2 linked regions of the Ruminococcus sp. HUN007 genome follow. The protein of the gene in region 1 interacts with the protein of each later gene in a pairwise test. Links are inferred from orthologs where the notes say so. Each region holds a gene or a part of one and is shown on either strand. Other genes may lie near its edges.

Region 1 (3,865 bases):
GATCCCAGGGTATCGACGAAGCAAAATTCGAGATATTAAAGAATGAGATCAAACTTGCCAACGGCAGAGAAGAACTTGCAAAAAAAGAAACTGAACTTCTTGACGGTCTTAAACAGATCGAGGAAAACGAAAAAAACTCTCAACGATAATATGCAGGCCCTGCTTGAAGGTCAGAAACAGCTGGATGAAGGAGCTGCTCAGATTGAAAGCGGCATCAAACAGATCGATGACGGAATAAAAGCCATAGACACAGGACTTGAGGCAATGAAAGCCGGCCGCGAACAGCTGGAACAATCCGCTGAGGCAGCAAAAGCCGGTCTTCTTCCTGATGAAATGGTGAAAATGATAATTTCGCAGACAGCAGTACAGATGGAACTCGATACATCCGGTATCACGGACCTTGACGGACTGCTCGCTGCCTTTGATGCTAAAAAGACAGAAACTGAAAAAACACGTTCCGAACTTCTGACCCAGAAGGCTGATCTTTTAAATAAATCTGAAGAACTCGAAAACAAGAAGACTGAACTTTCAGAAGGAAAAACAAAGCTTGAAAGCGGTATGGCAGAACTCGCAGCCGCTAAAAAAACAGGCACTGGAAGGCAAAACAGCACTGGAAGCTGCAAAGAAGGAACTTGAATCCGGTTCTGATCAGATAAAGAATGCCAAAGACCAGATTAATGAAAAAGAATCAGAACTCGAAAACACAAGAAATGAAAAAGGCAAGGAAATCAGCGACGGCCTTGACGCTATCAACGAGGGCGAAACTAAACTCAACGAAACCCTTGACAACTGGGATGATACAGTAAACAACGCTCTTGACAGTGCTGATGTCACTGAAACACTCACTGTCGATATGATATCGAATATTCTTAAGGCACAGAACTTTGCTATGCCTGCCGGCTACATAAACGAAAGCGACGGTTCCCAGTATCTCGTCAAAATAGGTGACAAGATCGACAACGCAGAAATTCTCAAAAACCTTGTACTCTTTGACCTTAAGATCGAGGGAATGGATCCTGTAAAGCTTTCCGATGTTGCTGATGTATTCGTTACAGACAACTCTGATGAAGTCTATGCTTCAGTTGACGGAAAAGACGGTGTTATCCTCACTTTCCAGAAACAGAACAATTTTGCTACAGCAAAAGTAGCAGAAAGCATTCAGGAAAAGTTCGCTTCAATTACAGAAGAAAACAGCAATGTCAGGTTCATTGAACTTATGAACCAGGGCGACTATATCCACCTTATCGTAAACTCTGTTATCAAGAATCTTCTTCAGGGTGCGGTATTCGCTATAATAGTTCTACTGCTCTTCCTGAAAGATGTAAGACCTACATTCATCATTGCATGCTCTATTCCGATAAGTGTTATTTTCGCTGTAGCACTGATGTATTTTACAGGAATAACGCTCAACCTTATTTCCCTTTCAGGTCTTGCGATCGGTGTCGGAATGCTGGTTGATAACTCAGTCGTGGTAATTGAAAACATCTACCGACTGAAGAACAAAGGCTATTCCGCTGTACAGGCTTCAGTCAGCGGTGCAAAGCAGGTTGCAGGCGCTATCACAGCTTCAACGCTTACTACTGTCTGCGTATTTGCACCTATCGTATTCGTAGAAGGCATTACCAAAACACTCTTCGTTGATATGGCGCTCACTATCGGTTTCTCACTGGGAGCAAGCCTTATAGTTGCGCTTACGGTCGTTCCGGCAATGACTTCCAGAATGATGAAGAATTCAAAACCTGTAAGCACTAAATTATTTGATAAAATACAGGCAGCATATGCAAAATCAGTAAAAGTCGTACTTCGTTTCAAGATCATTGCTCTTCTCGCAGTTGTGATCGCGCTCGGAGCTTCTGCCTACGGTGCCTACTCAAAGGGCGTTTCATTTATGCCGGAAATGGACAGCACACAGGTTTCAGTTGACCTTGAGATGCCTGACGGAACAAAACTCGATGATACTGTAAAGGTTTCAGAAGAGATCATGGAAACCATCGGAAAAATGGAAGACGTTGAAACAGTTGGTGCCATGCTTTCAAGCGGTCAGGCTGCAATGTTCGGTCTGAATATCGATGCCAGCACCACTCAGGTATCAATGTACGTTATCCTGAAGGAAGATAAAAAACGTACAAGCCAGTCCATTGCTGCAGAGATCAATTCAATGTACGAAGACAAGGAATACAAAGTTACAGCAAGCGGATCACAGATGGATCTTTCCGCTCTCGGCGGATCAGGCGTAACTCTCAGAATCGTCGGAAACGACATTGAAAAGTTACAGGAAACAGCGGTAAAAGCTGCTGAAAAACTCGGCAAAGTTGAAGGTATCGGTGAAGTTGATGACGGAATCGATAATCCTTCACCTGAGCTCAAAATCACAGTAAACAAGGAAAAAGCTATGCTCAACGGTCTGACAGTAGCACAGGTATTCGGTGACATAGCAAAATCACTCTCAGATTCATCAAAAGCAACAACGATCACAACAAACGGCAAGGATTTCGATATAATCGTTGAAAAAGGCGAAGAAGGCAGCATTACCAAAGACAATATAAAGGATTACAAATTCAAGATAGTCGATATGGCAGCTGCCGGTAATACAGATGAAGCAATCGCATTTGACATGAAGGAAGAAAAGGAAGAGGATGAAGACGAAGAAAAGGAAGAGGAACCGAAAAAAGAAGAGGTTGCTCTTCATGAAATAGCTGAAATCGAAGAGACCACTACCCTTTCTGCTATTTCAAGACGTGATCATAAGAGATATATCACAGTAAGCGGAACTATTGCAGACGGATACAACGTAGGACTTGTAAGCCGTGACGCAGAAAGCCAGTTCGAAAACTTCGAGCTTCCTGAAGGATTCACTCTCGAATTTGACGGTGAAAACGAAACTATCATGGAGTCAATGAAACAGCTGGGACTCATGCTTGCACTCGCTGTTGTTCTTATCTATCTTATCATGGTAGCTCAGTTCCAGTCTCTTAAATCACCTTTTATCGTCATGTTTACAATGCCTCTTGCGTTTACCGGAGGTTTCCTTGCTCTTATCATTACCGGAAAGGAACTCAGCGTAATCGGACTTTTAGGCTTTGTAATGCTTTCAGGTATCGTCGTAAACAACGGTATCGTGCTTGTAGACTACATAAACCAGCTTCGTCTTGAAGGTATGGAAAAACGTGAAGCTATTGCTGAAGCAGGCGCTACACGACTAAGACCTATTCTCATGACAGCAATAACAACGATTCTCGGTCTTATTATGATGGCCGTCGGAAAGGAAATGGGTTCTGACATGGTTCAGCCTATTGCAGTCGTTACTATAGGCGGTCTTGTATATGCCACATTTACAACGCTCTTCATCATCCCGATAATCTATGACATGTTCAATAAAAAGGAAATGAAGAAGATAGACAGCTCTGAACTTGAGTTTATAGACGATTAAAAAAACAAACGGTGTGAAGATCATTATCTGATATTCACACCGTTATTTTTTTAGGGAATCGCTGATTTATTCATAAATCAGCGTGGGGTTAGGGGCGAAGCCCCGCAAGTCCTACCTCCGGAAATCCGGCGAAGCCGGATTTCCGATTTAATCAGTATTTCCTTAGGAAAACAATAGTTATAAGCTATGCGAAAACTTATTGAAAAGTTTTATATACTGTTCCTGGACATCGTTCATCTGCCTGAAGTTATCAATGCCAAGCTCCCTGACGGAATCCATTTCTATTTTCAGAAGATCAGCTATGAGTCTGTCTGAAATCTCGCGGCCTTTCTTGGTGAGCTTAATAAACTTGCTGCGTTTATCCATTTCATTGACTGTAAGCTCAACATAACCGTCATTTTCAAAGCGCTTAAGTATCATGTTGACCGTCTGCTT
Region 2 (3,287 bases), 450 kb from region 1 along the record:
TGTACTTACTGACTGGGCAAAACCGCTCATCTTTGAAGGAACAGTGTTGATGAACTCGGCAAGGTCGATAACTGAAAGAGTTGTCTTCTGACCGCGGCACTGTGAAGCACATGTGCTTACAAAGTCGTCAACGATGTTCTTGCCGATGTCGAGTGTTGACATTGAAGGATTGTCGCCGAGATTTGTGAGCCAGTTCTTGTAGTACCAGCCGATACCCGGTTCTGTTTCCTCAGATGCGATAAGATAGTCTGCATACTTTTCAGCCATAAATGCTGTTTCAGCAGTAGCCATAAGGCATGCGTCAAAGCCGATGAAGTCGAATGTCACTCCGCCGTTCTTAAGAGCTGAGTCAAGCTTTGAAAGATCCATTGAACCCTTGTTTCTGTTGATCTCGTCATAGCCGTAGCCTGAAACTGATCCGCCGCCGTGATCCCAGAGAATAAGGTCGTTTCTGTTAGCCGGATAATTCTGAGCACAGTATTTGATAAATGAAGTAAGTGTTTCAGGATCAGTCATGGCCCCTGTGCCCATGTTCTTTTCGAGGCATCTGATGCCGCCGCTCTCGACCTTGTAGATCTGGTTTGATGAGCTGCTGATACCGTTTGTTTTCCAGCCTCTGCATCCGCCCGTGTAGACAATTACGTTTACATTGTCACCGAACTTTGCGGAAGCCATTTCCTGAAGGTCGTTTGTTGCCATGCCGTACTTGGACTCAAGGTCGGTACCGCACATATATACCATAAGAGTAACCTGATCAGCGCCGTTTCCGAGAATGTTTGTTCTCTTTTCGCGTGATCCTGCTGCTACGGAAGTATCAACTGCAGAGTAGTCAGCTGAGTAACCGACGCTGCCTGAGCTGCTTCCTGAGCTCACGAACGAATCCATGATGCCGTTGTTTCCGCCCATAAGATCGGAAACATCGATACCGCCGCCTGAGCCGCCTAAAAACTTAAGCAGGAAGTAACCTGCAATAAGTAAGACAGGAAGGCCTATTCCGCCTCTTGTGATCACTTTTCTTGATGTCGACGATCCGCTGCTGTGAGAAGAAAAGCTGCCCGAAGAACCTACCGGTCCTGTTCCGAGTCCTTCTCCCCTTCTGTGAGCGCCGCTTCCGCCGGAAGTAACATTTTTTTCACGCGAACGTGGTCTGTTATCCATTGAATCATTCTCCTTTTACTTATTTATGAATTTGTCTATAATATATCTCGGTCTCTGCTTTACTTCAGCATAGATCTTACCGACATATTCACCGATTATACCAAGGCACAGCAGCTGAAGTCCGCCTATGAGCCAGATGGAACAGAGCGTGCTTGACCATCCTTTTTCAGAATGACCGATTATTTTGACAACAAACGCCCAGATAAATGCCAGTATACTGAGAATTGACATTATACTTCCGAGTGTTGTTATAAGCTTAAGAGGCTTGGTGCTGAATGATGTGATACCGTTTACTGCAAAAGCCAGCATTTTCTTGAGAGGATATTTGCTTTCGCCGGCAAAACGTTCATGTCTTTCGTAGTAAACATTACAGCTTTTGAATCCGATAAGAGGTACCATTCCGCGGAGGAAGAGATTCACTTCCTTAAAGTTTGCAAGTTCTGCAAGCACGCGTTTGCTCATGAGACGGAAGTCAGCATGGTTGTAGACAACATCCGCACCCATCACCTTCATGAATTTATAGAAGCTTTCAGCTGTAAAACGCTTGAAGAAAGTATCAGTGTCCCTGGCATTTCTTACGCCGTAGACTACCTGATTGCCGTCGTAGTATTTTTCCACCATGGCGTCAATGGTATCGATGTCGTCCTGAAGGTCGGCATCCATTGTGATAGCCATGTCACAGATATCCTTTACAGACATAAGTCCGGCAAGAACTGCATTCTGGTGTCCTGCATTGTGTGCAAGATTCACACCGGAGAAAAACTCAGGTTCAGACTCATGAAGTTCGTAGATGATCTCCCATGTGCTGTCCTTTGAACCGTCATTTACAAAAACGATACGGCTTTCCTTTGAGATCATATTTCTTTCAATAAGTGAAATGTATTTTTCCTTAAGTCTTGAGGATGTTTCAAGAAGCACAGCCTCTTCGTTGTAGCATGGAACTACCATGTAAAGTATTTCAGGTTCAGTCATTAATATTACTCCTTAATATATTATTTTTACGGAAAGCTGAAAGGATCAGATTTTTCCGGTCTGTTATCTCCAGAATTCAAAAAGCCTTGCAAATGAAAGCATATTGGCCTGCCACTCAGTACTGAAGCCTTCTTCCGGTTTGACGTATGACCAGATCTGGGTCAGATTCATTACAACGCTGAGCGCAAGTGAAGCAGTCATAAGCCTGTTCAGATGCACCTTTGTGTTTGATGCGCAGTGACTGTATACTATGAAGCAGATAACAAGCGCTCCGGTTATCATCTGCCAGATAAAGTCAACGCAGTATCTTGCTGCAAAACCGCTCTCCCAGATGGAAAAGATCACGGCAAAAGGACAGATGATGCACACCGAAAGTATGATAAGACTGTAGAGCGTTCTGTTTCTGTTTTCTGTAAGCCTGTATGCTTTGAAAGATGCAGAATACGCAGCAACAGGAAGTGCCTTCCATATAAGACCGAGGGCAGCACCTGTAGCAATGAAATAATATCCCTGAGCATCGAAAAGATGTATGCTTTCCGCCTTGAAAAACGGAAAATATTCAGTAAACACCGGCATCTGGAAAAGGAATGCCAGAAATCCGATCACGGCAAAATGAGTGTGATACTCTGATCTTGTAAAGTCGTTGATAGTCAGCGAGTACTGTATTCCAAAGTCAAGAGGATTACCGAATCTTGCTGCATTGTACCAGGCCTGAACTGAACCGATCACAATGTACGGCACCAGTGCGGCCGCAAGGTACGGGAGAAGAAACACAACTCTGCTCTTTCCTGATTTTTTATCGTAAAGTGCATTCTGCTTTTTTGCACCTGCATAAACGAGAAGCATTGCAGCAAGGCAGTAAACTGCGATAGTCGGACGGCTTAAAACCCCGAGACTCAGCCATATTCCTGAAACCGCAAGGCGGAATTTATTTATCTTTCCTTCACCGAGAACATTTGAACTTATAAGGAAATATGCTCCCGCTGCAGTACACAGAAAACCAGCAGACTGGGCAATCTCATAAAACAGAGGTGAAATGTTGCAGATGAGTATTCCTGATGAAAGCTGCATTATAAAAAATCCGGAAAGAACAAGCGAAGCGCTGATGTTTCTGAAGAATTTATCTGCCAGGCAGAGATAGAATTTTGTGAGGAAAA

Evidence for each region. The genes of interacting proteins can lie anywhere in the genome.
Region 2: the proteins of CC97_RS04875 (region 1) and CC97_RS06975 interact in binary tests that used the Bacillus subtilis proteins (3 or more experiments, as listed by UniProt). The link is inferred for Ruminococcus sp. HUN007 from one-to-one orthologs.

The regions. Positions count from the first base shown.
Region 1 is NZ_JOOA01000002.1:176,548-180,412, forward strand. Bases 148-3,630 are described here. They hold CC97_RS04875 (efflux RND transporter permease subunit), read left to right. Parts: upstream 148-547; coding sequence 548-3,430; downstream 3,431-3,630. Other genes in these bases: CC97_RS04865 (efflux RND transporter permease subunit), read left to right, coding at 148-149; CC97_RS04870 (hypothetical protein), read left to right, coding at 148-636; CC97_RS04880 (MarR family transcriptional regulator), read right to left, coding at 3,608-3,630. Also shown: more of CC97_RS04865, read left to right, coding at 1-147; more of CC97_RS04870, read left to right, coding at 100-147; more of CC97_RS04880, read right to left, coding at 3,631-3,865. UniProt on the Bacillus subtilis protein: Required for self-resistance to surfactin, an antimicrobial lipopeptide surfactant produced by B.subtilis. Also required for swarming motility.
Region 2 is NZ_JOOA01000002.1:631,235-634,521, forward strand. Bases 153-3,057 are described here. They hold CC97_RS06975 (glycosyltransferase family 2 protein), read right to left. Parts: upstream 2,131-3,057; coding sequence 1,174-2,130; downstream 153-1,173. Other genes in these bases: CC97_RS06970 (clostripain-related cysteine peptidase), read right to left, coding at 153-1,158; CC97_RS06980 (hypothetical protein), read right to left, coding at 2,194-3,057. Outside these bases: more of CC97_RS06970, read right to left, coding at 1-152; more of CC97_RS06980, read right to left, coding at 3,058-3,287.